2 regions of the Pseudomonas hormoni genome follow, and region 2 is predicted to be linked to the other one. Evidence: riboswitches for the same ligand, from Rfam matches in the RefSeq annotation. Region 2 holds a riboswitch; the other holds the start of a gene.
What was found. A riboswitch is a leader RNA that binds a small molecule or an ion and turns the genes downstream of it on or off. The one in region 2 is predicted to bind cobalamin.
Positions count from the first base shown of each region.

Region 1 (15,626 bases), 950 kb from region 2:
GCGCACCACCCGCGAGATGATCAGCATGCAAGCGGCCAATGTCGGCAAGGAAGGCCTGCAAACGGGCGACCTGATTTTCTTCGCCACCAATGGCGGCTCTCAGGTCAGCCACGCCGGGATCTACGTCGGCGAAGGTCGCTTCGTCCATGCGCCGGCCACGGGCGGCACGGTGAAGCTCGACAGCTTGTCCAAAGCTTATTGGCAGAAAGCCTACCTCAGCGCCAAGCGTGTCCTGCAACCTGAGCATCTGGCGCGTAACCCTTAATTCGCAGAGGTCGTCATGACCGCTCGCACGCTCAATCTCGACAATTCCCTGTATCAATACCTGCTCGACGTTTCCCTGAGGGAAACGCCGCTGCTCAAACGCTTGCGCGATGAAACCCAGGCGCTGCCGATGGCGCGCTGGCAGATAGCGCCGGAGCAGGGACAGTTCCTCGCATTGCTGGTGAAGCTCTCCGGCGCCAAACGCTTGCTGGAAGTCGGCACCTTCACCGGTTACAGCGCGTTGTGCATGGCGGCGGCAATGCCGGATGACGGTTCACTGATCTGCTGCGACATTCCTGGTGACTACAACGCCACGGCGCGCCGTTACTGGCAGGAAGCGGGGCTTGCCAAGCGCATTGACCTGCGCCTGGCGCCTGCGCTGGAAACCCTGGCTCAGTTGGGTCAGCCCGAGCAATTCGATTTGATTTTCATTGATGCCGACAAGGCTAACTATCTGGCCTACCTGGAGCACGCGCTGCGTCTGCTGCGCGTCGGAGGCCTGGCGGTGTTCGATAACACGCTGTGGAGCGGGCGGGTGCTTGAGCAGAATCCCGAGAGTGAAGACACCCGAGCCATCCAGGCGCTTAATCTCGCCTTGAAGGATGACTCGCGTGTGGATCTGTCGCTGTTGCCGTTGGGCGATGGGCTCACGCTCTGCCGCAAGCGCTAAACGCAGCGAGACCGGCTTGCCGGCGATAGCGGTGCGCCAGGCAACATCAATGTTGGATGTGCTGACCCATCGCTAGCAGGCTAGCTCCCACAGGTCTTGTGTGTGGCAGTTACTTCGCCGCAGAAACCCGCCACACCTTGTTCCCCACATCATCCGCCACCAGCAAATCACCCTGCTGATCAATCACCACACCTACTGGCCGGCCCATGGCTTTTTCTTGGTCATTGAGGAACCCCGTGAGTACATCCACCGGTTGCCCGTTCGGCTTGCCGGCACTGAACGGCACGAAAATCACTTTGTAGCCACTGTGCGGCTTGCGGTTCCACGAGCCGTGCTGGCCGATGAAGGCGCCTTCCTTGAATTGCGCTGGCAGCGTGTTGCCTTCAGCAAACGTCAGGCCCAGCGACGCGGTGTGCGGCCCGACTGCATAGTCCGGCGCGATGGCCTTGGCGACCAGGTCCGGATTTTGCGGCTCGACACGAATGTCGACGTGCTGGCCGTAATAGCTGTAAGGCCAGCCGTAGAACCCGCCGTCCTTGACCGAAGTGATGTAGTCCGGCACCAGGTCGCTGCCGATTTCATCCCGCTCGTTGACGGCCGTCCACAGTGCGCCGCTTTGCGGCTCCCAGGCCAAACCATTTGGATTGCGAATCCCCGAGGCGAAGATCCGGTGATTGCCGGTGGCGCGATCCACTTCCCAGATCGCCGCGCGACCTTCTTCCTGATCCATGCCGTTTTCGGCGACGTTGCTGTTGGAGCCCACCGTAACGTACAGCTTGCTGCCGTCCTTGCTGGCGATGACGTTTTTGGTCCAATGGTGATTCAACGTACCGCCCGGCAGATCAACCACTTTGATTGGCGGCGACTTGATGGCCGTGTCGCCATTCTCATAGTGGAAGCGCAACAAGCGGTCGGTGTCGGCGACATACAGGTCATTACCGACCAGGGTCATGCCGAAGGGCGAGTTGAGGTTTTCGAGAAACACCGTGCGGGTTTCGGCAATGCCGTCGTGGTCCTTGTCCCGCAACAGCGTAATGCGGTTCGGGCTCGGCACGCCGGCACCCGCGCGGCCCATGACTTTCTTCATGACCCAGCCTTTAACGCCTTTGCCGTCATCAGGTTTAGGCGGCGCGTTGGTTTCGGCAACGAGCACGTCACCATTCGGCAGCACATACAGCCAGCGCGGGTGATCGAGGCCTTCGGCGAACGCCGCCACCTGAGTGCCCGCTGCGGCGGTGGGTTTCGCACCGTCCGGCCAGCCGATCGCTGGGGCGATGTTCATCGTCGGGATCAGGGTTTTGTTTGGTTCGGGCAGTTTGGGCGATGGGCCGGTGCCGTCGGAGACTTGCAGTCTGGAGGTTTCGCCGCAGGCGGCGAGCCCTCCGGCAAGGGCGATGACGAGAACGAGCGGGGGCTTGCGCATGCTGATCTTCCCTATAAATGCAGTGACCTGATTAATAGAGAAGCGCAAACCCGCGATGGTTCAACTGGTCAGCCGCGGGCTTCCTTGAACAGCACGGCGATGCCGGGGTGATAGTGGCCGGCTTCGTTGCGTAACTTGCGGTAGGCGTAGGGGAAATACCAGGCGACGGCGCAGGTGTGTTCCTTTTGCAGATCGTCAACCATGTCCTGGAGTTCTTCCGGGGTAGCGCCGTGCTGGGCTTTTTGCGGTGCAACGAACAGGCAGCCCAGTTTCAGGTCGCTGGCGTAGCTGATTCGCCTGGCGTCGCTGGTGATATCGGCCAGCGCTTGTGTCAGGTTCAGGCTGTTGACCCGTGGCCATCTCTGCGTGGCTTGAAGGTAGGCGCGCTCTTCGCGGGTGGCGATGAACAGGTCGGCGCGGGCGTTGCGTTCGCCTTCCTCGTTCTGTTTGCGGGTCGGTGTCTGTTGCAGCGTGACCATTTCCGCCATCCACGCCGCGGCGGAGAGCAAGCCGAGGTTGGCTTTTTCGTCGTACCAGTAAGGCGTATCGTTGTCGCCGCGCACGGCGTTGTAGCGGTCGATACAGTCAAACCAGCGTTCCAGCACCGGGCGCAGGAATTCCAGCTTCGGATTGCTGATGATCATGCCTTGCATGTGGCTCACCCTTATTATTGTGTTGTCAGGTTGTGGCGCTTTGATATCACTGCTGAGAGTGTGGCACAAGATTGGCGTCAGTTAATTGATCGACGGCAGTTATTCGCCCGACGGTGTCCCGGCTTTAATTGACGCTCCACCCCCAACCCTCTAACCTTCGCGGCTTGTTTCAGGTGCTCTGTGGCGTTGGTCGACAGAGTGAAACAGGGAAGCCGGTGAGTGCGTTCGTTCAATTCATGAACCATCACGATCCCGGCGCTGCCCCCGCAACGGTAAATGAGTGAAGACTGTGCCTTGAGCCACTGTGTCGGTATGACATGGGAAGGCGCGCAGTCAGGCGAAACGCCGCTCATGAGCCCGGAGACCGGCCTGATCCATCCAGCGGCATCACGGTGGGCGATGCCAGGCTTCTTGCCGTCTATTCTTGTGCCTGCCCGCCGTTATCCAGCCTCAACGGAGAGCTCCCCCATGACTGATACTCCCGATCGTGACGAACGCCATCTGGCGCGCATGCTGCGCAAAAAAGCCGTGATCGACGAACGCATCGCCAATTCGCCGAATGAATGCGGCCTGCTGCTGGTGCTGACCGGCAACGGCAAAGGCAAAAGCAGCTCGGCGTTCGGCATGCTCGCCCGCTCCATGGGCCACGGCATGCAGTGCGGCGTGGTGCAGTTCATCAAGGGCCGCAACAGCACGGGTGAAGAACTGTTTTTCCGGCGCTTTCCCGAGCAGGTGCGTTTTCATGTGATGGGCGAGGGCTTTACCTGGGAAACCCAGGACCGCCAGCGTGACATCGCCGCCGCCGAAGCCGCGTGGGCCGTTTCCCGTGAATTGCTGCGTGATCCATCGATCGGTCTGGTGGTGCTGGATGAATTGAACATCGCACTCAAGCACGGTTACCTCGACCTCGATCAGGTGCTCAGCGACTTGCAGGCGCGTCCGCCGATGCAGCACGTGGTGGTCACCGGTCGCGGCGCCAAGCCGGAGATGATCGAACTGGCCGACACCGTCACTGAAATGGGCGTCATCAAGCACGCCTTCCAGGCCGGGATCAAAGCGCAAAAAGGCGTCGAATTGTGAGTCAACCACGTCATTGCCCGGCGGTCTTGATTGCCGCGCCGGCCTCCGGTCAGGGCAAGACCACCGTCACCGCCGCGCTGGCCCGTTTGCATCGCAATCAGGGGCGCAAGGTGCGCGTGTTCAAATGCGGTCCGGACTTTCTCGACCCGATGATTCTGGAGCGCGCCAGCGGTGCGCCGGTCTATCAATTGGACATGTGGATGGTCGGCGAGCAGGAAAGTCGTCGGCTATTGTGGGAAGCCGCCGGCGAAGCGGATCTGATCCTGATCGAAGGCGTCATGGGCTTGTTCGACGGCACGCCTTCCAGCGCTGACCTGGCGCGGCATTTTGGTGTGCCGGTTTTGGGGGTGATCGACGGCACGGCGATGGCGCAGACCTTTGGCGCGCTGGCGTTGGGGTTGGCGAAGTATCAGCCGGACTTGCCGTTCGCCGGAGTGCTGGCCAACCGTGTGGGCACCTTGCGCCATGCGCAATTGCTTGAAGGTAGCCTCACTGAAGGCTTGCGCTGGTACGGCGCGTTGTCCCGGGAAACCGGGATTGAATTGCCGAGTCGGCACCTCGGTCTGGTTCAGGCCAGTGAATTGAATGATCTCGATCTGCGCCTCGATGCGGCGGCCGATGCCTTGGCCAGCAGTTGCGAAGTCGCGCTGCCACCCGCAGTGGAATTCGCCGCGCCGGACGTGATCGCTGCCGAGCCGTTGCTGGCCGGCGTGCGGATTGCCGTGGCTCGCGACGAAGCCTTCGCCTTCACCTACGGCGCGAGCCTGGATTTGCTGCGAGCCATGGGCGCCGAACTGCGGTTTTTCTCGCCGATCCGCGACACGCAATTGCCGGAGGCTGACAGCCTCTATCTGCCGGGCGGTTACCCGGAATTGCACCATGTGGCGCTGGCACAGAACACCCCGATGCTCAACGCCATTCGCGCTCACCACGCGGCGGGCAAACCATTGTTGGCCGAGTGTGGCGGCATGCTCTATCTGCTCGATTCGCTGACCGATGTCGAAGGCACTCGCGCAGAGCTGGTCGGTTTGCTGGCCGGTGATGCGGTGATGCAGAAACGGCTGGCGGCACTGGCGTTGCAGGCGGTCGAGTTACCGGAAGGTTCGCTGCGTGGGCATACCTATCACCATTCGTTGACCAGTACGGAGCTTGAGCCGATTGCCCGTGGCCTGAGCCCTAACGGCGGGCGTGGGGCGGAGGCGGTTTATCGTGAGGGGCGGATGACGGCCTCTTATGTGCACTTCTATTTCCCGTCGAATCCGAGCGCTGTAGCTGCGCTGTTTGCGCCTGACCGTGAAGCCGCCATCGCTGGCAGGCCAGCTCCCACAGTTGACCGTGTATTACCTGAAGAAACGCAGATCCCTGTGGGAGCTGGCCTGCCAGCGATGAGGACATGACCGACAACGCATTCAGTGAAGCCGAGCGCGCAGCGGTTTATCGCGCGATAGGCGAACGCCGCGACATGCGCCACTTCAGCGGCGGCACCGTCGAACCCGAGTTGCTTCGGCGCCTGCTCGAAGCCGCGCACCAGGCGCCGAGCGTCGGCCTGATGCAGCCCTGGCGATTCATTCGCATCAGCGATCGCGCCCTGCGCGGCAAAATCCAGTTGCTGGTGGAAGAAGAACGCATCCGCACCGCCGAAGCGCTCGGCGAACGCACCGACGAATTCATGAAGCTGAAAGTCGAAGGCATCAACGACTGTGCCGAGGTGTTGGTCGCCGCGCTAATGGACGATCGCGAACGCCACATCTTCGGCCGCCGCACCTTGCCGGAAATGGACATGGCCTCGCTGTCCTGCGCAATCCAGAACCTGTGGCTGGCGTCCCGTGCCGAAGGACTGGGCATGGGCTGGGTCTCTTTATTCGAGCCGCAAGCCCTGGCCGACCTGCTGGGTTTACCCGTCGGGGCCAAGCCTTTGGCGATTCTTTGCCTCGGGCCGGTCAAGGAATTCTATCCGGCGCCGATGCTGGTACTCGAAGGCTGGGCGCAGGCGCGTCCGCTAAGCGAATTACTGTATGAGAATTATTGGGGAGTGAGTCAATGAGTGTGGCGTTGTTGAGTGTCGCCGCGGTTGCGCTGGATGCGCTGCTGGGTGAACCCAAACGCTGGCATCCGCTGGTGGCGTTCGGCCGTTTTGCCGACCGCATCGAACAACGTTTTAACGGCGGTGGACGCGGCTGGCGCAGCCACGGCGTTACCGCCTGGGTGATCGCGGTTGTGCCGCTGACCTTGCTCGCCACGGCCTTTTCCTGGGCGCCTTATGTTGGCTGGATCGTCGAAATTCTCGTGCTCTATTGCGCGCTCGGCATGCGTAGCCTCGGTGAGCACGTCACGCCGGTGGCCAAGGCGCTGCGCAGTGATGATCTGGAGGAAGCGCGCACGCGTGTCGGATACCTGGTCAGTCGCCAGACCAGTGAACTGGATAAAACCGAAGTCGCCCGCGCCGCCACCGAATCCGTCCTGGAGAACGGCAGCGACGCGGTGTTTGCCGCGCTGTTCTGGTTTGCTGTGGCCGGCGCGCCCGGCGTGGTGCTCTACCGATTGAGCAATACGCTGGATGCGATGTGGGGTTATCGCAATGAGCGCTTCGAACGCTTCGGCTGGGCCGCGGCGAAGATCGACGACGTGCTCAACTACATTCCTGCGCGACTGGTGGCATTGACCTACGCGCTGCTGGGAAAAACCCGACTCGCCCTGAAATGCTGGCGCACCCAAGGCCCGACCTGGGACAGTCCGAACGCCGGTCCGGTGATGGCCGCTGGTGCCGGTTCGCTGGGTGTCGAGTTGGGCGGGGCGGCGATTTATCACGGTGAATTGCATCAGCGTCCGCAACTGGGCGAAGGCGCGCCGGCGGACGCCGACTCCATCGACCGAGGCTGGCAATTGGTCCAGCGCGGGGTATGGTTGTGGCTGCTGATTCTCTGCGTGGGGGCTGAATTCTATGCTTGAACACGGTGGACGGTTGCGCAAGGCGGCACTCGAGTACGGCATCGCTGAAGCTGATTGGCTCGACCTGTCCAGCGGCCTCGCGCCCTGGCCGTTTCCGATCCCGGACATTCCGTTGCGCGCCTGGGCGCGGTTGCCGGAAACCGATGACGGACTCGAACAAGCCGCCTGCGAATACTACGGTGCCGCGCAGGTGCTGCCGGTGGCCGGTTCGCAAATGGCGATCCAGTTGCTGCCGCGTTTGCGCCGGGTCGGCAAGGTCGGCGTGCTGTCGCCCTGTTACGCCGAGCACGCCGAAGCCTGGCGCCGCAGCGGCTACATCGTGCGCGAAGTGCTGGAGCAGGAAGTCGACTTCTTCCTCGACAGCCTCGACGTGCTGGTGGTGGTCAACCCGAACAATCCCACTGGCCTGAGCCTGACCCCGAGCCGTCTGCTCGACTGGCATTCCAGACTGGCCCAGCGCGGTGGCTGGCTGGTAGTGGACGAAGCGTTCATGGACAACACACCCCAGCTGAGCCTGGCACCGTGTGCCCATCAGGTCGGCTTGATCGTGTTGCGTTCTTTCGGCAAGTTTTTTGGTCTGGCCGGTGTGCGGTTGGGGTTCGTGCTGGCGGAGCGCAAGCTGCTCAAATTGCTCGCCGAACAAGTCGGGCCCTGGGCCGTCAGCGGACCGACTCGCGTGTTGGGCCAAGCCTGTCTGCAGGATACCGAAGGCCACGCCAGACAGCGGGTGCGTACCGAAGCGGCCAGCGAGCGTTTGGCTGCGCTGCTGGAAAAACACGGTTTCAAGCCTCAGGGCGGTTGTGCCCTGTTTCAGTGGCTGACCACCGAACGCGCCGAAGCACTGCATGAGTTCATGGCCCGGAACGGCATTTTGCTGCGGTTGTTCACCCACAACAGCAGCCTGCGGTTTGGCCTGCCCGGCGAAGAAGCCGACTGGGCCCGACTCGATCAAGCGTTCGACGCCTACGCCAAGGAAACCCGATGACTACGTTGATGGTGCAGGGCACCACCTCCGACGCCGGTAAAAGCACACTGGTGACGGCGCTGTGTCGCTGGGTCACGCGGCAGGGCGTACGCGTCGTGCCGTTCAAGCCGCAGAACATGGCGCTCAACAGTGCCGTGACCGCCGACGGTGGCGAGATCGGTCGTGCGCAAGCGGTGCAGGCTCAGGCCGCTCATCTCGAACCGCACACCGACATGAACCCGGTGCTGCTCAAACCCAACAGCGACACCGGCGCCCAGGTGATCATTCACGGGCGCGCCGTCACGACGATGAACGCGGTCGCCTATCACGATTACAAAGCCATCGCCATGCAAGCGGTGCTCGCTTCCCATGAACGGTTGAGTGCGGCGTATCCGGTGGTGATGGTCGAGGGCGCAGGTTCGCCGGCCGAGATCAATCTGCGTGCCGGCGACATCGCCAACATGGGATTCGCCGAGGCAGTGGATTGCCCGGTGGTGCTGATCGCCGACATCAATCGCGGCGGGGTCTTCGCGCATCTGGTGGGCACCCTGGAACTGCTGTCGCCGAGCGAGCAGGCACGGGTCAAAGGCTTCATCATCAACCGTTTTCGCGGCGACATTGCCTTGCTGCAACCGGGCCTCGACTGGCTGGAAGAGCGCACCGGCAAACCGGTGATCGGCGTGCTGCCCTACGTGATGGACCTGCACCTGGAGGCCGAAGACGGCATTGATCAGCGCCAGACCGACAAGGCCGATCAAGTGCTCAAAGTGGTGGTGCCGGTGTTGCCGCGCATCAGTAACCACACCGATTTCGATCCACTGCGCCTGCACCCGCAAGTGGACCTGCAATTCATCGGCCCCGGCCAGGCCATTCCACCCGCTGACCTGATCATTCTGCCTGGCTCGAAAAGCGTGCGTAGTGATCTCGCGTACTTGCGCGCCAATGGCTGGGACACCGCCATCGCCCGACATTTGCGCTACGGCGGAAAGGTGTTGGGGATTTGCGGCGGTCTGCAGATGCTCGGCGAGCAGGTGCACGACCCGTTGGGCCTCGAAGGTGTGCCGGGCTCCAGCGCCGGTCTGGGTTTGTTGGCGTTCGAAACGCAGCTCGAAGAAGAGAAACAACTGCGCAATGTGCGCGGGCGACTGACGCTGGAGAACGCTGAAGTCAGCGGCTATGAAATTCACGCCGGCGTCACCACCGGGCCGGCGTTGGAAAATGCCGCCGTGCAGCTGGATGATGGTCGTTGCGACGGCGCGCAAAGTGGTGACGGGCAGATTTTCGGCACCTATCTGCATGGTCTGTTCGAATCGCCGGCGGCGTGCAGCGCGCTGTTGCGCTGGGCGGGTTTGCAGGATGTACAGGAAGTGGATTACCACGGGTTGCGCGAGCGGGATATCGAGCGGTTGGCGGATTTGGTGGAGAAGCATCTTGATACCCGGCTGTTGCGTGAGCTCTGCGGGATTTGAGGCGGTTGTTCCGGCCCCTTCGCGGGCAAGCCTCGCTCCTACAGGATCGAAAGCAGCGCAAACCCGTAGGAGCGAGGCTTGCCCGCGAAGAGGCCCGCCGCCACACCGCACATTTTAAGGAATGAACCATGCTGCAACTGATCCTCGGCGGCGCCCGCTCCGGCAAAAGTCGCCTGGCCGAAAAACTGGCAGCAGACAGCCGGCTCCCGGTGACCTACATCGCTACCAGCCAACCCCTGGACGGTGAAATGAACGAACGGGTCGTCCATCATCGCGCTCGTCGTCCGGCCGAATGGGCGTTGATCGAAGAGCCTGTGGAACTCGCCCGTGTCCTGCGTGAAACCGCCCGCGCCGATCGTTGCCTGCTGGTGGATTGCCTGACCCTGTGGATGACCAATCTGCTGATGCTCGACGACAGCGAGCGCCTGACCGCGGAGCGCGAAGCCTTGCTGGACTGCCTGGCTGAATTGCCGGGTGAAATCATTTTTGTCAGCAACGAGACCGGAATGGGTGTCGTGCCGCTGGGCGAATTGACTCGCCGCTATGTCGATGAAGCCGGTTGGCTGCATCAAGCCTTGGCCGAGCGCTGTCAGCGAGTCGTCCTGACCGTCGCCGGCCTGCCCCTTACTTTGAAAGGAACTGCGTTATGACTCAATCCTGGTGGCTGAACCCGTGCAAGCCGGTTGACGCTCAAGCCGTCGAACAGGCTCAAGCACGGCAACAGCAGCTGACCAAGCCCGCCGGTTCCCTCGGGCGGCTCGAGTCGGTGGCGGTGCAATTGGCCGGGTTGCAGGGGCAGGTGAAGCCGAACCTGGATCAGCTGTGGATCGCGATTTTTGCCGGTGACCATGGCGTCGTCGCCGAAGGCGTGTCAGCGTTTCCACAGGAAGTCACCGGGCAGATGCTGCACAACTTCGTCAGCGGTGGCGCAGCGATCAGTGTGCTGGCGCGCCAACTCGGCGCGTCCCTCGAAGTGGTCGACCTCGGCACGGTGACCCCATCATTGAATCTGCCAGGCGTGCGGCACTTGAACATCGGCGCGGGCACCGCGAATTTTGTTGAAGGCGCGGCCATGACTCAAGCGCAGGGCGAACTCGCCTTGCAGGCCGGTCGTGACAGCGTGCAGCGTGCCATCGCTGCCGGTGCGCAGTTGTTCATCGGTGGCGAAATGGGCATCGGCAACACGACGGCCGCCAGTGCGTTGGCCTGTGCGTTGCTGGATTGCCCGGTGCTGCACTTGACCGGGCCGGGCACTGGCCTGAACGCGGCGGGTGTCAGCCATAAAGCCCAGGTCATCGAACGCGCTTTGGCCTTGCACTGCGCTCAGCGTGGCGACGCGTTGCAAACCCTGTTCAACCTCGGCGGTTTCGAAATTGCAGCGCTGGTCGGCGCGTATCTGGCGTGTGCCCAGGAAGGCGTCGCGGTGCTGGTGGACGGGTTCATTTGCAGTGTCGCCGCGCTAGTGGCAGTGCGCTTGAATCCTGACTGTCGGCAGTGGCTGTTGTTCGGTCATCGCGGCGCCGAGCCGGGTCATCGCCACGTGCTGGAAACCCTGAATGCCGAACCCTTGCTCGACCTCGGTCTGCGTCTGGGCGAAGGCAGCGGCGCCGCGTTGGCCGTGCCGCTGCTGCGTCTGGCCTGCGACCTTCACGGGCAAATGGCGACGTTCGCCGAAGCGGCCGTGGCGGATCGTCCGGCATGACCCTGCGTCTTGACCTGTTGCGCCACGGCGAAACCGAACTCGGTGGCGGCTTGCGCGGCAGCCTCGACGATGCGTTGACCGACACAGGTTGGGCGCAGATGCGCGCGGCGGTGGTCGAGCAGGGGCCTTGGGATCGACTGGTCAGTTCGCCGTTGCAACGCTGTGCGCGGTTCGCGGAAGAGCTCGGGGCGCAACTGGGCTTGCCGGTGCAACTGGATAAAGATCTGCAGGAACTGCATTTCGGCGCGTGGGAAGGGCAGAGCGCGGCGGCGTTGATGGAAACCGATGCCGAAGCGCTGGGCCTGTTTTGGGCCGACCCTTATTCGTTTACGCCACCTCAAGGGGAGCGGGTCGAGGATTTTTCGACGCGGGTATTGGCGGCGGTCGCTCGGTTGCAGGTGGCGTATGCGGGCGAACGTGTGTTGCTGATCAGCCATGGCGGCGTCATGCGTTTGTTGCTGGCGCAGGCGCGGGGTTTGCCTCGTGAGCAATTGCTCAACGTTGAAGTCGGCCATGGTGCGTTGTTTTCTCTGAGCGTCGAGACTGGCGTCATTCTCAAGGAAGCGAGCTGATCATGTTGCCGTTCTGGATCGCCCTGCAATTTTTGAGCAGTCTGCCGATTCGTCTGCCAGGCATGCCGGCGCCGCAGGAATTGGGGCGTTCGCTGCTGTTCTATCCACTGGTCGGGCTGCTGTTTGGCGGCATTTTGTGGGTGCTGAATTGGCTGTTGCTCGGCACACCGTTGTTGCTGCACGCGGTGTTGTTGTTGACGGTTTGGGTGTTGCTCAGTGGAGCGTTGCACCTCGACGGTCTGGCTGATAGCGCTGACGCCTGGCTCGGTGGATTCGGCGACCGTGAACGCACGCTGACGATCATGAAAGATCCACGCAGCGGTCCAATCGCGGTGGTGACGCTGGTGCTGGTGTTGCTGCTCAAGTTCGCCGCGATGCTGGCATTGATCGAGCAGCAACACAGCGTTTTCCTGATCATCGTTCCGTTGATTGGCCGTGCCGCGTTGTTGGGATTGTTCCTGACCACGCCGTATGTACGGGCCGGTGGTTTGGGGCAGGCGCTGGCGGATCATCTTCCGCGATTGGCGGGCAAGTGGGTGCTGGTGGTCAGTGCGTTGGGTTGTGTGCTGATTGCAGGCCTTAGCGGTGTTTTGGCGCTGGTGCTCGCTACACTGGTTTTCGTCTGGTTGCGACAGGTGATGCTGCGACGATTAGGTGGGACCACGGGCGATACGGCGGGGGCGTTGCTGGAATTGCTGGAGGTTGCGGTGCTGGTGGGTATTGCTTTGTTTTTGTAGGAGCAAGCGGTGCGGCGATCCGACTTGCCCGCGAAGGGCACACCGCAGGCTTGCAGGCAAAACGGGTAATCGTTCTTCGCGGGCAAGTCGGATCGCCGCACCGCTCGCTCCTACAGGTAACATGTCTTAAACATTTGCTTTCATTTAACCGCGGGTATATACACGCACCATGCTCGACTCCCAATGTTTATGCATCAACCTGCGTCGCGCCGCCCGTGGCGTCAGCAGGCATTACGACGGCGCTCTCGACGGCTTCGGAATCAACGTTGCCCAGTATTCTTTGCTGTGTAATCTGCAGCGTCTGAATGAACCGAGTATTTCCATCCTGGCGGAAGCCATGGGCCTGGACCGCAGCACCCTCGGTCGCAATCTGCGAGTGCTGGAGGGCGAAGGCCTGGTCAGGCTGGTCGAGGGCGAAGACATGCGTAATCGCATCGTCAAGCTGACCGAGGCTGGCGCTGAACGCCTGACAGCGGCTTTGCCAGCCTGGGAGGCGGCGCAGCAGCGATTGGTTGATCGACTGGGTGCCGAAAAGCGCGAAATCTTGCTGAAGTTGCTGGACGAACTGGCCTGACGCCGGTTTTTCCGATCTTAAGCGGGTATATACCCGCTACCGGAGAATAAGAATGACATCGATGTGGCGTACTTGCGGTTGGGTGTTGGTGGGGAGTGCGCTGATCCTTGCGTTGTCTCTGGGGGTGCGACATGGCTTCGGGCTGTTCCTGGCGCCGATGAGTGCCGAATTCGGCTGGGGGCGTGAGACGTTTGCGTTTGCCATCGCCTTGCAGAACCTGATCTGGGGACTGGCGCAGCCCTTTACCGGCGCACTGGCCGACCGCTTTGGCGCGGCGAAAGTGGTGCTGGTCGGTGGCGTGCTCTACGCATTGGGCCTGGTGTTCATGGGCCTGTCGGACTCGGCCGTGACCCTGTCGTTGAGCGCCGGTCTGTTGATCGGTCTCGGTCTGTCGGGCACCTCGTTCTCGGTGATCCTCGGCGTGGTCGGCCGCGCAGTGCCGCCGGAGAAACGCAGCATGGGCATGGGCATTGCCAGTGCCGCCGGTTCCTTCGGCCAGTTCGCCATGTTGCCCGGTACGCTGGGGTTGATCGGCTGGCTCGGCTGGTCGGCGGCATTGCTGGTGCTGGGCCTGCTGGTGGCACTGATCGTGCCGCTGGTGAGCATGCTCAAGGACAATCCTCTGCCGGTCCTCGGTCATGAGCAAACGTTGACCGAAGCGCTACACGAAGCCTGTTCCCATTCGGGGTTCTGGCTGCTGTCGTTCGGCTTTTTTGTCTGCGGTTTCCAGGTGGTGTTCATCGGCGTGCACTTGCCGGCGTATCTGGTGGATCAGCACCTGCCTGCTAGTGTCGGAACCACCGTGCTGGCGCTGATCGGCTTGTTCAACATCCTCGGGACTTACACGGCAGGCTGGCTCGGCGGACGGATGTCCAAGCCGCGTTTGCTCACCGGTCTGTATCTGGTGCGGGCCGTGGTGATTGCGCTGTTTCTATGGGCGCCGGTCACGACAACTACTGCTTACCTGTTTGGCATGACCATGGGCTTCCTGTGGTTGTCGACGGTGCCATTGACCAATGGCACCGTGGCAACCTTGTTTGGTGTGCGAAATCTGTCCATGCTCGGTGGGATAGTTTTCCTGTTCCACCAGCTCGGATCATTCCTTGGCGGCTGGTTGGGCGGGGTGGTGTATGACCGGACCGGGAGCTACGATTTGATCTGGCAGGTAGCGATTCTCTTGAGTCTGTTGGCGGCTGCCCTGAACTGGCCGGTGCGTGAGCAGCCGGTGGAGCGCCTGCAAACCCGGATGAGTGCGACATGAACAGCCTTTGGCCACGGATCGCCGTGGCAACGGGCGGCGTGTTGCTGCTGGCCGTGGCGTGGTGGGGCTGGCATCAAGGCGGGCTGGCGTTGATGCAATTGGGCATGGGCGCTTGCTAGCACGATGTGAGGGCGAGTAAGTTCGATTCAGACGACTTCTCAAGGAGGCATGGACATGCTGATGCGCTGGCTTGCCGTTCCCGCGTTACTGGTGGCGTTTACCGGGTTGTCACAAGCCACGGAATGCCCGGAGCTTTTGCAAGGCTCGTTGCCCAAGCTGCGCGCCAAGGAAACGATCGACCTGTGCCAGCGCTTCGCCGGTAAACCGTTGGTGGTGGTCAATACCGCGAGCTTTTGCGGTTTCGCCCCGCAATTCAAAAGCCTCGAGGCGCTGAATCAGCGTTACAAGGGGCAGGGTCTGGAGGTGATCGGTGTGCCTTCCAATGACTTCAAGCAGGAATCCAAGGACGGCGAGGAAACCGCCAAGGTTTGCTACGTGGATTACGGCGTGACCTTCACCATGACCGAGTCGCAGAAAGTGCGTGGTGATGACGCGACGCACCTGTTCCAGGTCCTCGCCGCGCAGAGCGATGAGCCTAAGTGGAACTTCTACAAATACGTGGTCGATCGCAAGGGCAAGGTGATCGCCAATTTTTCCAGCCTGACCACGCCTGATGACCCCGAGTTTATCGAGGCGGTGGAAAAAGCACTGGCCTCGCAACCCTGATCGACACCCACTAAAAAGCCCCGCCTCTGTACAAGAGAGCGGGGCTTTTTTGATTCAGGCGGCGAGTGGTTCAGGTTCGCCGGGAATAATTAGAAGCGGTAGGTTGCACCGACACCGAAACCGTTCGCCGAGTTTTCATACTTGGCGCTGTAGGTTTGGCGGCCGTTGTTGTCGTTGATCTTGACCGACTCTTCGACCAGGTACGAATACGCGACGTCGATAGTCAGGTCGTCGGTCGGGCTCCAGCCAGCGCCCAGGCTGAAAATCTTGCGATCGCCAGTCGGAATGCGTGGGGAACGGTTCTGGTTGTTGGTCGGTGCCTGGTCAACAGAGAAGCCTGTACGCAGGACCCATTGTTTGTTCACCTGATAGGAAGCACCGATGGCGTGCGCCCAGGTGTCATGCCAGTTCTGTTCTTCGGTGATGGTGCCAAAACGGCTGTTCAGCGCAGCAGGAACGCCACTGTTCTCGACGGTGATTTCTTTCAGGCGGCTCCAGCGAGTCCAGGTGCTGCCAGCGTAGAGAGTCCATTGGTCGTCCAGCTGGTGAGTCACAGAGAAGTCGACCGACTCAGGCGTGGTG
Region 1 covers NZ_CP075566.1:1,113,804-1,129,429, forward strand. The annotation lists gene KJF94_RS05175 (C40 family peptidase) at 1-265, shown strand, start outside; gene KJF94_RS05180 (O-methyltransferase) at 281-934, shown strand; gene KJF94_RS05185 (PQQ-dependent sugar dehydrogenase) at 1,044-2,357, opposite strand; gene KJF94_RS05190 (hypothetical protein) at 2,426-3,010, opposite strand; cobalamin riboswitch at 3,165-3,397, shown strand; gene cobO (cob(I)yrinic acid a,c-diamide adenosyltransferase) at 3,479-4,090, shown strand; gene KJF94_RS05200 (cobyrinic acid a,c-diamide synthase CobB) at 4,087-5,487, shown strand; gene bluB (5,6-dimethylbenzimidazole synthase) at 5,484-6,134, shown strand; gene cbiB (adenosylcobinamide-phosphate synthase CbiB) at 6,131-7,039, shown strand; gene cobD (threonine-phosphate decarboxylase CobD) at 7,032-8,024, shown strand; gene KJF94_RS05220 (cobyric acid synthase) at 8,021-9,472, shown strand; gene cobU (bifunctional adenosylcobinamide kinase/adenosylcobinamide-phosphate guanylyltransferase) at 9,601-10,122, shown strand; gene cobT (nicotinate-nucleotide--dimethylbenzimidazole phosphoribosyltransferase) at 10,119-11,174, shown strand; gene cobC (alpha-ribazole phosphatase family protein) at 11,171-11,746, shown strand; gene KJF94_RS05240 (adenosylcobinamide-GDP ribazoletransferase) at 11,749-12,483, shown strand; gene KJF94_RS05245 (MarR family winged helix-turn-helix transcriptional regulator) at 12,653-13,057, shown strand; gene KJF94_RS05250 (MFS transporter) at 13,110-14,318, shown strand; gene KJF94_RS30355 (hypothetical protein) at 14,315-14,437, shown strand; gene KJF94_RS05255 (glutathione peroxidase) at 14,493-15,044, shown strand; gene KJF94_RS05260 (OmpP1/FadL family transporter) at 15,134-15,626, opposite strand, start outside.
Region 1: another riboswitch for cobalamin. It lies ahead of cobO (cob(I)yrinic acid a,c-diamide adenosyltransferase); the one in region 2 lies ahead of cobW (cobalamin biosynthesis protein CobW).

Region 2 (15,626 bases):
CTGGGCGCTGTTCCAGGCGCCGGAACACGATCTCTACATCATCGACCCGAACTACCGCGGGCAGGCCACGCCATTGCTGGCGATGCCGGGGCAGAACGATGACGTTGGCAGTGTGCTGAGCCTGTGGCATGACTATCGCGACAAGCGTAACGAGTACGAGGCACTACGCCGCGACAACTATGCCGATGCGCCCGCGCCGAGCTGGTCGACCTTGTGGGCTGGCAATGACAACGCGCTGCTGACCATCTTCCGGCATTTTGACAGCGCTTCGGTGAACAAGGGGCTGATCGGTGATGTGCCACAAACAATGTGGCTGTTCGATTTTCCCTTGCTGGAGCGCACGTATTATCAGTTGGCGGTCAACTTCGACGTGTTCGGCAACGTCTCGCATCAAGCGCAGACGCGCCTGTATTTCGACCTGATTCGCAACGGTGCCGAGCAGAATTTTCTGCGCCTGATGCCCGCCGATTCCCGGGATGGTTATCTCAACGACTGGTATCAGAGCAGCGGCAAATTCAAGATGTGGCTGGACTATGAAGCCATCGACAACGACAAACCGACGGCGCTGAAGCTCGACGAGAAAGACCCGAAGCGCGATTTTGCGATGCAGTTGCTGGCTCGCTACGGTGAACTCAACGCCAAGCCCGACCCGATCAACCGCTGCGACGGGGCTTATTGCTCGCGACCGAACATTGATCCGGACCTGCAAAGTGCCGAGCAGGCCTTGAGCCGCCTGGCTTCGCGTCCTGCCGCCGGGCTGAAAGTCATCGATCAGTTGCCGGAAGCAACAATGCTGCGTATCGAAACGGCGAGTGGCAAGCGTGAGGTTTACAGCCTGTTGCGCAACCGCGCGCACAGCAACGTGGCGTTCCTGCTGGGCGAGTCGCTGCGTTACCAGCCGGGGCTCGACACGCTTACGATCTTTCCGGGCGTGCTCAGCAGTTATCCAAACTTCATATTCAACATTCCCGCCGAAGAAGTGCCGGCGTTTGTCGAGGCGATGGAAAACGCCAAGGATGCCCATCGTTTCGAGAAAATCGTCGAACGCTGGGGGATTCGCCGTAGTCATCCGCAGTTCTGGTTTTATTTCCATGACCTGAGCCAGTACGTCCACGAAACCGATCTGGTGGAAGAGGGTGTGCTGGACATGAACCGCTACGAGAATCTTTGATCGACTTTTGATCCGACGCCGCTGTCCGAACTGTAGGAGCGAAGCTTGCTCGCGAAGAGGCCGGTACATTCAACATCATTGTTGGCTGATCGATCGCCTTCGCGAGCAAGCTTCGCTCCTACAGTGACCTTAAAGAATTGCGACGGGAGGGGCGGCCAATGTTGATTTCAGTGCAGGCACTGCGCGCGCTCGCGGCCTGGACGGTGGTTTGCCACCATTTCATGCAGATTTTCTTCGACTTCAAGGCCCGTGGGCCGATCGGTCAGATGTTCATCGACCGGGGCGCGGTGGGCGTCGATGTCTTCTTCGTCATCAGTGGTCTGGTGATATTCCTGTCCACCGAGGGCAAGTCGTTGCCGCCGGGGCGGTTTCTGCTGTATCGGCTGTTTCGCATCGTGCCGGCGTATTGGCTGTACACGGTGCTGATGGCGCTGGTCGTGGTATTCGCCCGGCCGGTGTTACCGGACCAGACGGTCGACTGGTCGCATTTCCTTCTGTCGTTGCTGTTCATTCCTACGGAAAATCCCGGCGGTTACGGGATTTATCCGACGCTCAATGTCGGCTGGACCCTTAACTACGAAATGCTCTTCTACGTGCTGTTTTCCTGGGCGTTGCTGTTCCGTTTGCAGGCACGGTTGCTGATCGTCGCGGCGCTGCTGTTTGCGGTGTGTCAGGCGTGGACCGGCTACGGCTGGATCAGTGAGTTTTATCGCTCGGACATTGTTTATGAGTTTCTGCTGGGGATTGCTATCGGCATGATCTACCGCCGTGGCTGGATCAAACCCGGTCTATGGCTGCCATTGCTGGGGATTGCCGGGGCGTTGCTGGCCATTTATTACCTGGCGCCGCAACCGCGATTTTTCGCCTGGGGCCTGCCGAGCGCAGTACTGGTCATGGCGTGCATGGCGCTGGAACGCTTTTTCGAGAACAGCAAGTTGTTGAAGCTGCTCGGCGATTGTTCCTACTCGGTGTACCTGATGCACGTGTTGGTGCTGTCTGCCGGAGGTTTTGTCGCACAGCGTTATGGCGTAAACCCTTACGTGATGTTTGCCGTTTGCGCTGCGACCATCGGCGTGGCGTCATGGGCAAGTTACGAATGGGTGGAAAAAAGCAGCTATCGGTGGCTTAAAGCGCGGATTGACGGCGAATCGTCTGGTCGTGGTGAACTGGCGCTTTCCCGACAAAAATACTAGGACTTTGTACGGCGCGATGATTGGCGTAAACTGCGCCCAAGCCTGCGAGGAGTTTCCATGACCGCTATTACCATCACCGACGCCGCCCACGATTACCTGGCTGATCTGCTCTCCAAGCAGAACACCCCGGGCATCGGCATCCGCGTCTTCATCACCCAGCCTGGCACCCAGTACGCCGAAACCTGCATTGCCTATTGCAAGCCGGGCGAAGAAAAACCCGAAGACACCGCGCTGGGGCTGAAAAGCTTCACCGCTTATATCGACTCGTTCAGCGAAGCTTTCCTGGACGACGCGGTGGTCGACTACGCCACCGACCGCATGGGCGGCCAGCTGACCATCAAGGCGCCAAACGCCAAAGTCCCGATGGTCAATGCCGACAGCCCGGTCAACGAGCGCATCAACTACTACCTGCAAACCGAGATCAATCCGGGGCTCGCCAGCCACGGCGGTCAGGTCAGCCTGATCGATGTGGTCGAAGACGGTATCGCCGTACTGAAGTTCGGCGGCGGTTGCCAGGGCTGCGGCCAGGCAGACGTCACCCTGCGTGAAGGCATCGAGCGCACCTTGCTCGAGCGCATTCCCGAGCTTAAGGGTGTTCGCGACGTGACCGACCATACGCAGAAAGAAAACGCCTACTACTAAGGTGTTCGCTGCAGAAACGAAAAAACGGCACTGTGGCGAGGGAGCTTGCTCCCGCTCGATTGCGAAGCAATCGCAAAGCAGCTAATGCATTTTTCCCGTGATGAGTGCGTTGGCTGATATTGGGACCGCTCCGCGGTCCAGCGGGAGCAAGCTCCCTCGCCACAGGAGCTTTAGGGCCGATACAAATGTGCATGCCCTGCACGGTAAAGCGATGACTCACTGAAGTGATCGCTACCCAACACCCGACCCACCAGAATCAACGCCGTACGCCGAAACCCCTTCGCCTCAACCTTCCCGGCAATATCCGCCAGCGTTCCCACTACCCAATCCTGATCCGGCCAGGTCGCCCGGTGTATCACCGCTATCGGGCAATCCGCCCCATAGTGCGGCAGCAATTCGGCGAGAATCTTTTGCAGATGATTCACCCCCAGGTGAATCGCCATGGTCGCCCCATGCTGCGCCAGATTCCCCAGTTCTTCGCCGGCGGGCATCGCAGTCTTGTCGGCGTAGCGAGTCAGAATCACGCTCTGGGACACGTCCGGCAGCGTCAGCTCCGCGCCCAAAAGCGCCGCACAGGCCGCCGTGGCGGTGACACCGGGAATAATCTCAAACGGAATATCGAGTTCACGCAGGTAGCGAATCTGTTCGCCAATCGCGCCATAAAGGCTTGGGTCGCCGGAATGCACCCGCGCCACATCCTGGCCATTGGCATGGGCAGTCTTGATCAGTTCGATGATTTGTTCCAGGTGCAGTTCGGCGCTGTTGACCACCTGTTCGGCGCAATGGCCTTCCAGTACGGCGGCGGGCACCAGGGAACCGGCGTAAATGATTACCGGGCAGCTACGGATCAGTCGCTGGCCTTTGACGGTGATCAGTTCCGGGTCGCCGGGACCTGCGCCAATGAAGTAGACGGTCATCGTCGTTTCCTGTCAAAAAAGGGGCGGGGCAAGGCTTCAGATGAAGATTGCTCATGATCGAAGGCGGGGATTATCGAGGATTTTACGCAGCGCAGGCCAATGCCAGGGTCGCCTGGGCATATTTTTGCCGCGAAATCAGCAGTTTTGCCGGTGCCTGAATCAGGTGTTCCGCGAGGGCGAGGGCGGCACTTTCCGCTACGCCGTAGCAGCCGGTGCGCTCAAAGGCGATGTCCGAACGGTGGCTGAGTCGCGGTTCATAGCCGGTCAATTGCTCGCTGCTGAAGTACATCAAGGGCAGCTTGAGTTGTGCAGCGAGTTCGATCAGGCCAGGTTCGTCGCGCTTCAGGTCGATGCTGGCCAGGGCCTTGATCTGGTGAAGTCCGATTTGATGCGCCTGTAACGCCTGATCGAGTAACGCCCGCAGCGTACTGACAGGGCAGCCGCGCTGGCAGCCCAGGCCGACCACTAAAGTCGGCGCTGTGCTGGAATCCGTCATGCGTGGTATTGGCCATCGCTTTTGCGGCGGAACAACCAGGCGCTGATCAGGCCCAGGGCCAGCCAGAACGCCACGTTGGTCAGCTGCGAAGCGATTTTGAACTGGGCTTCCAGGGCTTCCGGCGCGAGCATCGAGTGCACTTCCGGTTGTGGCGCGCCGATCACGTGAGGAACGGCGAGAATCGCCACGCCCAGGATCTTCATCAGCCAGTGACGGCTGAACACGATCAGCGCGATGCCGACAGCGGTGGACGCTGCCGTGCCGATCCACCAGATTTGCCGTTGTGCCAGGTCCGCCGCGGCAGTGCCCGGCAATTCCGGCGGCAGGCCCAGGGTCGGCGCAAGTACAAATGTCGCGTAACCGGCGAGGCCCCAGAGCAGGCCCTGGGAGGTTTTGGTTGGCGCACGCAAGGTGTAGAGGCCGGCGAGCATCAGGGCGAAACCCACTGCAACCACCAGGTTGCCGCCGGTCGTCGACAGCACACGCTGCCAGCCGTCTTCCGGTTCCCAGGCTTCGGCATCGTGGGTGTGAGCGGCGGTACCGGCGGCGTGTTCGTGAACTTCAACAGCGGCCGGCTCGGATTTTTCGTAAGTCTCGGCCTGCAGAATCAGCGGGGCGACCCAGAAACTTTGCAGCAGGGTCAGCAACAGGGCGGCCAGCAGCCCGGTGAAACCTGCGGTTTGCGCAATACGCTTGATCATGTTGGCAGGTCTCAATGGCACGGGAAGGCCGAGCTGTGACGGGTATCGTGCGCGGCGTTGTGCACCGCTTCGATGTGCGAGAAACCGGCGAAATACACCAGGCACGCGCCAAGGATCGATGCGCATACGGCAGCGGTCAGGCGTTGGCTCAGGGTCGTGGTGGTGCTGGCGGTCGTGTGGCCGGTGCTGCTGATGATCGACATGGCGCTTCCCTCTGGTCTGTCAGCGGGTGAATAGAGCGCATGGAAGATCCCTGCAAATCGGGCTCGCAGAGATTCAAACAGCGCCCGCCCACCGCGGGTTTGTTATTCAGTGAACGTAATCGTCACTTTGTGTTGCGGGCCGGTCTCCGGGCTCGCGAGGGGCTTTGGCATTCACCGAAACCTGCAAGCGTCACCTTCCCATGCCGAACTGCTGGCACAGTGGATCTGACGCTTCGCTCGCTTACCGTTGCGGGGGCAGCACCGGACTGACATGGCTTTGAGTAAAGCACATGATTCACCGGTTTCCCGTTTCACCCTGTGAAGGGCACCCGTAACAAGGTGTGTAGGAGAGCATGGGCGGGGGTTGGGCGTCAATTGGCAGGGGTTCTCAACTCTGAATCCGGGGAACGATTACTGTGGCGAGGGAGCTTGCTCCCGCTGGGTTGCGAAGCGACCCCCGACATTGCTTCAGACATAACTCGCAAGCAGGTATTACGGCGGCTTCGCCGCCGAGCGGGAGCAAGCTCCCTCGCCACAGGGGACTGCAAGCAACTGACGGACATTGACCCGCTTCGACACCATGCGTAGCCTTGCGCTTTCGAGGTTCTTCGGCGTTTGCCGAAGCTAAGAAGGGAACGCGGTCGATGCCGCGGCTGCCCCCGCAACTGTGAACGGTGATGTTCGCTGCCACGCCACTGCACGCTCCAGCCCTGGAGCCCGCGGGAAGGCGCAGCAAACGCCAGTCTAGCGACAGGCACACCGTCAGCCAGGAGACCTGCCTCGACACGAATTCTCACTACAACCGGGCGGGGTGATCCGGTGGCGAAATCTTCCGCGCGCCTGCCTGTGCAGCAGCGGTCGTCGTCCCGTATGCCCGCCACCTTGCCAAAGGGCATCCGATGAAAACACTGGCCAAACTCCCCGTCACCATCGTTACCGGCTTCCTCGGCTCGGGCAAAACCACCTTGCTGCGGCACATGCTCGACAACGCTCAGGGCCGCCGCATCGCGGTGATCGTCAACGAGTTCGGCGAACTGGGCATCGACGGCGAAATCCTCAAGCAATGCTCCATCGGTTGCACCGAAGAAGAAGCCAGCGGCCGGGTCTACGAACTGGCCAACGGCTGCCTGTGCTGCACCGTCCAGGAAGAATTCTTCCCGGTGATGCGCGAACTCGTCGCTCGTCGCGGCGACCTTGACCACATCCTGATCGAAACCTCTGGCCTGGCCCTGCCAAAGCCTTTGGTTCAAGCCTTCCAGTGGCCGGAAATCCGCAGCGCCTGCACCGTGGACGCGGTCATCACCGTGGTCGACAGCCCGGCCGTTGCCGCGGGTACTTTCGCCGCCTTCCCGGACCAGGTCGACGCCCAGCGCAAACTCGACCCGAACCTGGACCACGAATCGCCCCTGCACGAACTGTTCGCCGACCAACTGGCCAGCGCCGACCTGGTGATTCTCAACAAGGCCGACCTGATCAGCCCGGAAGACCTGGCCCGCGTACGCCTGGAAGTCGCCGAAGAACTGCCGCCGGCGGTGAAAGTCATCGAAGCCAGCAGCGGTCGCCTGCCACTGGACGTACTGATCGGCCTCGGTGCCGGTTCCGAAGAACACATCGACAGCCGTCACAGCCATCACGATCACCACCATGAAGGCGAAGATGATCACGATCACGACGCGTTCGACTCCATTTCCATCGAACTGCCACAAGCCGACGAAAGCCTGCTGCTGGACGCCCTGACCCAATTGGTGGTCAAGCACGGCATTCTGAGGGTCAAGGGTTTCGCCGCAATCCCGAACAAACCGATGCGTCTGCTGATCCAGGGCGTGGGCACGCGTTTCGACAAGCATTTCGATCGTCAGTGGGGCGCCGATGAAGCGCGCACCACGCGTCTGGTGTTGATCGGTCAGGAGCTGGACGCCGTGCAACTCGAAGCGCAACTGCGCGCCGCGCTCAGCGTTTAACCCATGCACCTGCTCAGGACCCAGCCCGGCGGTTTCGTGTCGGACGACAACATTGCCGACCTTGGACAAACCCCCGCCGAGCTGGTGATCCTGTGCAGCGGCGACTCCAGCCTGGCGCTGCTCGCCGAAGCGGCGCAGCAGTTGCCGGACGATTACCCGAGCATGCGTCTGGCCAACCCGATGCAGGTACAAAACCACGCGTCGGTCGACCTGTATGTCGATGAAGTGCTGCGCCACGCCAAGGTGATTTTGATCTCGTTGCACGGCGGCATCGCTTATTGGCGTTACGGCGTCGAGCGTCTGGTCGAGCTTTCGCAGCGCGGCGTGCAGCTGATTCTGGTGCCCGGCGATGATCGTCCGGACCCGGAGCTCAGCGACCTGAGCACGGTGATGCCTGAAGACCGCGATCGGCTCTGGCATTACCTGCGCCAGGGCGGCATGGCCAACGCCCTCGACCTGTTTCGCTGCCTGGCCAATCGCTGGCTGGATCGCGACTATGCCTGGGCCGAGCCACAAACCCTGCCGCGCACCGCGATCTACCACCCGCAAAAAAGCCCCGCCGCATTGAGTGATTGGCAAGCCGACTGGCAAGCCGGTCAACCGGTGGCGGCGGTGCTGTTTTACCGCTCGCATTTGCAGGCGGCGAACACCGCGTTCATCGATGTTTTCTGCCAGCGTTTGCAAGCGGCGGGGTTGAACCCCTTGCCGATTGCCGTGGCCAGTTTGAAAGAGCCCGGCTGCCTGACGGTGGTCGAGGACTGGTTGGATGAGGTCGAAGCAGGGGTGATTCTCAACACCACTGGTTTCGCCCAATCCAGCCCAGAAGCGCCGCATTTACGACCGTTTCGCCGTAATATCCCGGTGATCCAGGCCATCTGCGCCCAGGACAACGAACCGGGTTGGCGTGCCAGCGAACAGGGCCTCGGCCCGCGGGATCTGGCGATGCACATCGCGCTGCCGGAACTGGACGGGCGGATCATCAGCCGCCCAATCAGCTTCAAGGACCTGGCGTGGCGCAGCGAACGCAGTCAGTCCGATGTGGTCTGCTACCGGCCACAACCGGAACGCATGGATTTTGTCGCCGAACTGGCGCGACGCTGGATCGATCTGGCGCGGGTGCCGAACAGCGAAAAACGCATCGCCCTGATCCTCGCCAATTACCCGACCCGTGACGGCCGCATCGGCAATGGCGTGGGCCTCGATACCCCTGCCGCAGCGTTGAACATCCTCCGCGCGTTGCACGCAGAAGGTTATCCGCTGCCCGCCGAGCTCCCGGACAGCGGCACCGCGTTGATCCAGCAATTGCTCGGTGGTGTCAGCAACGACCTCGACACCCTCGACCAGCGTCCGTGTCATCAAAGCCTGGCGCTGGACGACTACAACTCGATGTTCGACGCCTTGCCCGAGGCCAACCGCCAAGCCGTGCTGGAGCGCTGGGGCGCGGCCGAAAGCGATCCGATGTTCCGCGGCGGACGGATGATGATTGCCGGGCTGCGTTTCGGCCTGACCTTCATCGGCATTCAACCGGCGCGCGGGTATCAGGTTGATCCGAGCGCGGTCTATCACGACCCGGACCTGGTGCCGCCCCACGGCTATCTGGCGTTCTACTTCTGGTTGCGCAACACCTACGGTGCTCACGGCGTGATCCACGTCGGCAAGCACGGCAACCTCGAATGGCTGCCGGGCAAAGGCGTCGGGCTGTCGGAGAACTGCTGGCCGGACGCGTTGCTCGGGCCGCTGCCGAACATCTATCCGTTTATCGTCAACGATCCGGGCGAGGGCGCCCAGGCCAAGCGTCGCACCCAGGCGGTGATCATCGATCACCTGATGCCACCGCTGACCCGCGCCGAAACTTACGGCCCGCTGCGCAACCTTGAGTTGCTGGCCGACGAATATTACGAAGCGCAATTGCTTGATCCGCGTCGCGCCCGGGAGTTGCAGCGTGACATCCTGCAACTGGTGCGCGACACGCACATCGACCGCGAGCTGCAACTGGACGAGAAGCTCGACAGCGATGCCGATGCGGCGATCTGGTTGCCGCGCCTCGACACTTACCTGTGCGATTTGAAAGAGTCGCAGATCCGTGACGGCCTGCACATCTTTGGCGAGTCGCCGACCGGACGGTTGCGCATCGATACGTTGCTGGCGCTGTTGCGCATTCCCCGTGGCGATGGCCGTGGGGCGCAATCGAGTCTGTTGCGGGCGTTGGCCAAGGCCTTTGAATTGGGTTTCGATCCGCTGGATTGTGCGTTGTCCGAGCCTTGGGTTGGGCCTCGGCCGGATGCCTTGTCAGCGATCAGCGATGAACTTTGGCGCACCGCAGGCGATACCCGCGAACGCCTGGAACTGTTCGCCGCGCAACTGATCTCGCAGACTTTGAACCCCAACCTCCAACCCGGTGGGAACGAGCCTTTGTGGCGAGGGAGCTTGCTCCCGCTGGTTCGCGAAGCGGACCCGGAAAATGGGACTGCTGCGCAGTCCAGCGAGAGCAAGCTCCCTCGCCACAAAAGCCTGCTCCCACAGGAGGCGAGTTGGGATGAGGTTGGCGCCATCCTCGACAACCTGCACGAATTGGTCGCGCCGCGACTGGACGCCTGCGGCCCGGCTGAAATGCGCGGTCTGCTCGACGCCCTCAGCGGTCGTTTCGTTCCGGCCGGCCCTAGCGGCGCGCCAAGTCGCGGTCGCCTGGACGTGCTGCCGACCGGGCGCAATTTCTATTCGGTGGACGTGCGCAACCTGCCGACCACCACTGCGTGGCGCATCGGTTTCCAGTCGGCGAACCTGATTCTTGAGCGGCACTTGCAGGATAACGGTGATCACCTGCGTCAGCTCGGCCTGTCGGTCTGGGGCACTGCGACCATGCGCACCGGCGGCGATGACATCGCGCAAGCCATGGCGCTGATGGGCGTGCGCCCGGTCTGGGCGACGGGCAGTCAGCGCGTCGATGATTTTGAGATTCTGCCGCTGAGTCTGCTGGACCGTCCGCGGGTCGACGTGACCTTGCGCGTGTCCGGTTTTTTCCGTGATGCGTTTGCCAACCTGATCCGTCTGTTCGACGCCGCCGTGCAAGCGGTCGCCGCGCTGGATGAGCCGGACGATCTCAATCCATTGGCCGCCAAGGTTCGCGCCGAGCGTGAAACGCTGCTGCAATCGGGGCTCGATGAGGAGGCGGCCAGGCGTCAGGCCGGTTGGCGCATCTTCGGTGCCAAACCCGGCGCTTATGGCGCGGGTGTGCAAGGCGCCATTGACGGGCGTCTGTGGCAAAGCCGCGAGGACCTGGCCGAGGTGTACCTGAACTGGGGCGGCTACGCTTACGGCGGCTCCGACGAAGGCACCACCGCCCGCGAACAGTTCGCCCAACGCCTGAGCCAGGTTCAGGCCGTGCTGCAAAACCAGGATAACCGCGAGCATGACTTGCTCGATTCCAACGACTATTACCAGTTCCAGGGCGGCATGCTCGCCGCCGTGGAAAGCCTGAGCGGCGAAACGGCCGCCAGCTACCATGGCGATCACAGTCAGCCGGACCTGCCGAAGATTCGCACGTTGAAGGAAGAGCTGAACCGGGTGATACGCTCGCGGGCGGCCAATCCGAAGTGGATCGACGGCGTGAAGCGCCACGGCTACAAAGGCGCGTTTGAACTGGCGGCCACGGTCGATAACCTGTTTGCCTTCGACGCGACGACGCAGTTGATCGACGATCACCAGTACGCGTTGCTGGCGGATGCGTATTTGCTGGACCCGGCGACGCGGGAGTTTGTGCGCGAACATAATCCGCATGCCTTGCGCGACATGACCGAGCGCATGCTGGAAGCGCAGCAGCGCGGGATGTGGAAGGAACCGGGCGAGTACCGCGAGGCGCTGGAGAATTTGTTGCTGGATATAGAAGAAGACAGCTGATGCAAACCGGGAACCCTGTGGCGAGGGAGCTTGCTCCCGCTCGGCTGCGAGGCAGTCGTAAAACCTGAGAACGCGGTGTGCCTGACAGAATGTGCTTTCAGGTATTGGGGCTGCTGCGCAGCCCAGCGGGAGCAAGCTCCCTCGCCACAGAGTAATCACCGACCATGAGTGAGTATTGAAGATGACCGACACCCCGCATTTCCCCTTATCCGCCGTGGTCGGCGCCGACGACTTGAAACTCGCCCTGTACCTCACCGCCATCGACCCGAAAATCGGCGGCGTGCTGATCGAAGGTCCGCGCGGCATGGCCAAATCCACCCTGGCCCGGGGTCTCGCGGACCTGCTCGCCAGCGGTCAGTTCGTCACCTTGCCGCTCGGTGCCACGGAAGAACGCCTGGTCGGCACCCTCGACCTCGACGCGGCCCTGAGCGAAGGTCGCGCACAGTTTTCTCCCGGCGTATTGGCCAAGGCGGACGGCGGTGTGCTGTACGTCGATGAAGTCAATCTGCTGCCCGATCACCTCGTGGACCTGCTGCTCGATGTCGCCGCCAGCGGCACCAACCTGATCGAGCGCGATGGCATATCCCATCGGCATTCGGCGAAGTTCGTGCTGATTGGCACGATGAACCCGGAGGAGGGTGAGCTGCGCCCGCAACTGCTCGACCGCTTTGGCTTGAACGTGGCGCTCGGTGGCCATACCGCGCCGGCCCAACGGTGTCAGATCATTCGCCGGCGTCTGGATTTCGACAGCGATCCGCAACGATTCTGCACCGAGTGGGAGAGCCAGCAGCAGTCGCTGCGTGAACGCTGTGAGACCGCGCGCAGCACACTGGCGAGCATCCCCCTCGACGATGAAGCGCTGGCACAGATTACCCAGCGCTGTTTCACCGCCGGTGTCGATGGCCTGCGCGCCGATCTGGTCTGGCTGCGTGCCGCCCGCGCCCATGCGGCGTGGCGAGGGGCGAGCGCCATTGCCGAGGAGGATATCGACGCGGTGGCCGAATTCGCCCTGCGTCATCGTCGCCGCGAACAATCGCCTCCGGCACCACAACAGGCCCAGCAACCCTCACCACAACAGTCCAGCCCGAGTGAAGGCCAGGGCCAGTGGGGTGAAATGCCTGCCCAGGCGCTGCCGGTCGGTGCCCGACGTGAAGTGCCGATCTGGCCAAAAAAGCCCTAGGCATTCGCCCTCGATCTGATGCGGGGGCGAATGCCAGACCCCGCGCCGGACACCTGGCCAACGGCAAACAGGGTAAACGTCAGGCTGCGCGCAGCGGCTCGATCAACTGGCCCGGCACCTTGCTCAATGGCCGTCCTCGTCAACGCCAGGATGTGTTGTTTCATTTGCGCACCCGCTCGCCCCACGAACTGTGGCTGGTGATCGTCGACGCTTCGGCCTCGACGCGCCGGCACCAGGCATTGAGCGATGCCAAGGGCTTGCTGGCGCAGCTGTTCGACGACGCTTATCGCCAACGCGCGCGCCTGGCGTTGTTGACGGCCAGCGGTCATGCACCCACGTGGCAAGTGCAGGGCTTGAAAGCATCCACCGGTTTACGCCACTGGCTCGATGGCCTCGGCGCGGGCGGTGGCACGCCGTTGCTGGCGGCGCTTGGCGAGGCGGGACGATGGCTCGCGGCACGACAAAAACGCTTTCCGGCGGAACAGCAGCGGTTGTTGCTGGTGACGGATGGGCGATTGAAGGAGTGGTCGAGGTTGCCGGCGCTGGAGTGTCCGGGGTTGCTGATTGATATTGAGCGTGGGCCGATTCGGTTGGGTCGGGCGCAGCAGTTGGCGGCAGAGCTACAGGCGGATTATCGGCATATCGATGAGTTGCTGTCGATCTGAGAGTTGCCGCGTCTCAAAGGGCCTCATCGCGGGCAAGCCCGCTCCCACAGAGTTTGTGTATTGATCAATAATTTGCGAACGACATAAACCCTGTGGGAGCGGGCTTGCCCGCGATAGCATCCACTCGGTTACAGCATTGCCCCCAAGTCCGCAGCGCTGCCCTATGCTCTGAAAGCAAGCCATTCACAGGAGTGAAGCATGCGTGTTCTCGCCACAAACAGTCAGGACGATTTCCGCGTCAAAGCCTACGCCGGCACCAACGGCGTGCTGCTGGCCATGGACCTGGCCGAATCCCGTCGCACAGGCCTGCTGGGTTTTGCCATCGAAAAACAGCAGGGCAGCAAGCCTTGGTTGTTCCTGTTCAACAGCCTGACGTTCCCCGACAAGGCGCATACGTTCCCGCAGTTTCACGCCACCCCGAGCGACCTCGCGCCGCTGCAGAAATTTCGCTGGGCCGATTACGCGGTCAATCCGGGGATGACGATCCATTACCGGATTCACCTGGCGTACGGCAGCGCCGATGCACCGCAGCTGGGCGAATACCTGGAAGTGACCGTCACGTCCGACAATGGTCTGCCGCTACATCAAAGCGTGATCTTCAACCGCGCGGTGGCCGCCAGTCAGGCGTTCCAGCGCAAATTTCCCGAACTCGATGCACTGATCAGTGCCAACAAAAACCTGCCCATCGAAGCCTGGCCCGATGCCCCTCGACAATGGCTGGAAAACGGTTTGCTCGGGCGCTTGCTGGGGTTCATCGAGCGGGCGGTGGATGATCAGTGGGCGCTGGACATTGCCATTTACGAATACGAGTTGGAGGTGATTGTCGATGCCGTCAATGCGGCGTTCGAACGGGGGGTGAAGGTTCGCGTGCTGTACCACGCGCAACCCGGCGATGACGACACCGCCATCAACGAAGCCAGCCTGGAAAAAATCCCGGCGGCGAACAAGCGCGGGCGCATCACCCACAACATCTTCCACAACAAATTCATGGTGCTGAGCCGGGTCGAAGCCGCCGGGCAGCTTCAGCCCGAAGCGGTGCTGTGCGGCAGCACTAACTTCACGCCCAATGGCGTTTATCGCCAGGCGAACGTGGTGCACGTGCTGGACGATGTCAGCGTCAGCACCAGTTATCTGCGCACTTTCGAGCAAGTCTGGGCGACACCGGCCGACGTCGGCGCCACCCGGCAATGGATCACGCAACACAACCCGATGGACCCGCAGCAACCGTTGTTTGCGGGCTTCTCACCGCGTTCGGGTCAGGGCGATTTGCGTGAGTTCGTCGAGATCATCACCGCCGCGAAAAAGGACGTACTGTTCGTCACTGCGTTCGCGTTGCCGGACGACATCCTCAACGCCTTGCTTGGCCAGCCCCACGACGACATTTTGCGTTACGGCCTGCAAAACACCGCCAGCCGCATTACCGGTTTCCACGCCGACCGCAGCGCCGAGTTCGCCGCTACCGCGCTGCTCAATACCGGGCTGGAGGGCTGGCTTCGCGAGAACATGAAAGGCCAGAAGGGCAACCTGCTGGTGCACACCAAAGCCGTGGTCACCGACTTCACCAGCGACGCGCCGACGATCATCAGTGGTAGCCACAACCTGAGTGCTGCGGCCAGTAACGGCAACGACGAGAACTACCTGATCGTTCGCGGCGATACCGACCTGGCCGATCGTTATGGTTTGGAGTTGCTACGGTTCTACGAGCATTACCGCTTTCGTTACTTTGCCAAGAAGCTTGCGCTGAAGCAGGTTCATCCGCTGGTGGTGGATGACAGCTGGACCGATGACTATTACGTCGCGGGGGATTTGCGGCAGCTCTCGCGACTTCGTTTCTCCGGGCGTTAGAGGTCCCCTTGTGGGAGCCAATGCTGATCACTTAAGCACGCTCTTGGATCATGCATACCTTTGTGGCGAGCGAGCTTGCTCGCGCTGGGCTGCGTAGCGGCCCCAAAAATCTGACAACCATCGCCGATTTATATGAGTGCTACGCACTCAAGCGGGACGGTGCGGCGATCCGACAAGCTCCCTCGCCACAGGTTTCTCTGAGTCAAGACTCTCTTAAGTGAACAGCATTGCCTTGTTGGAGCGGGCCTTCACCATCACCTCGTTCCCAGGCACTCTCCGATTACTTACCCATCGCCTGCCGGTACTGCCGCGTGCGTCTGCCGATGTACAAGCGATCGATAATCAGCGCCCAGACCGCCGACACTTCGGGCCGGGGTTTGCGTCCACGGCTGAGACGATGGAGCTGGAATTTCACCACGGCCATGCTCGCCAGCGCGGCCAACGGCTTGCGTTTCCAGCGAATCGGCGGCAATTGCGGATGGCTGTCCTGGCCTTCGCACCAGTGTTTGACCAACTGCGGCTCGAGGGCCAGCGCCGTGCCGATGCCGGCCATGGCGATGCCGCTGGCGAGCACCTGTTCGACGATCGCCAGACGTCGAATTCCGCCCGTCACCATCACCGGCATGCGCGCCACGCTCGCCAGTTCGCCGGCCATCTCCAGAAAATACGCTTCCCGCGCCAGGGTCCGGCCATCGCGCGCCTCGCCTTGCATGGCGGGGGCTTCGTAGCTGCCGCCCGACAATTCCAACAAATCG
Region 2 covers NZ_CP075566.1:2,065,803-2,081,428, forward strand. The annotation lists gene KJF94_RS09720 (fatty acid cis/trans isomerase) at 1-1,171, shown strand, start outside; gene KJF94_RS09725 (acyltransferase family protein) at 1,330-2,364, shown strand; gene nfuA (Fe-S biogenesis protein NfuA) at 2,422-3,006, shown strand; gene cobM (precorrin-4 C(11)-methyltransferase) at 3,177-3,923, opposite strand; gene KJF94_RS09740 (cobalamin biosynthesis protein) at 4,006-4,419, opposite strand; gene KJF94_RS09745 (CbtA family protein) at 4,416-5,120, opposite strand; gene KJF94_RS09750 (CbtB domain-containing protein) at 5,132-5,323, opposite strand; cobalamin riboswitch at 5,444-5,671, opposite strand; cobalamin riboswitch at 5,908-6,120, shown strand; gene cobW (cobalamin biosynthesis protein CobW) at 6,223-7,284, shown strand; gene cobN (cobaltochelatase subunit CobN) at 7,288-11,181, shown strand; gene KJF94_RS09765 (magnesium chelatase ATPase subunit I) at 11,363-12,361, shown strand; gene KJF94_RS09770 (vWA domain-containing protein) at 12,481-13,026, shown strand; gene KJF94_RS09775 (phospholipase D-like domain-containing protein) at 13,225-14,871, shown strand; gene KJF94_RS09780 (NADH:flavin oxidoreductase/NADH oxidase family protein) at 15,152-15,626, opposite strand, start outside.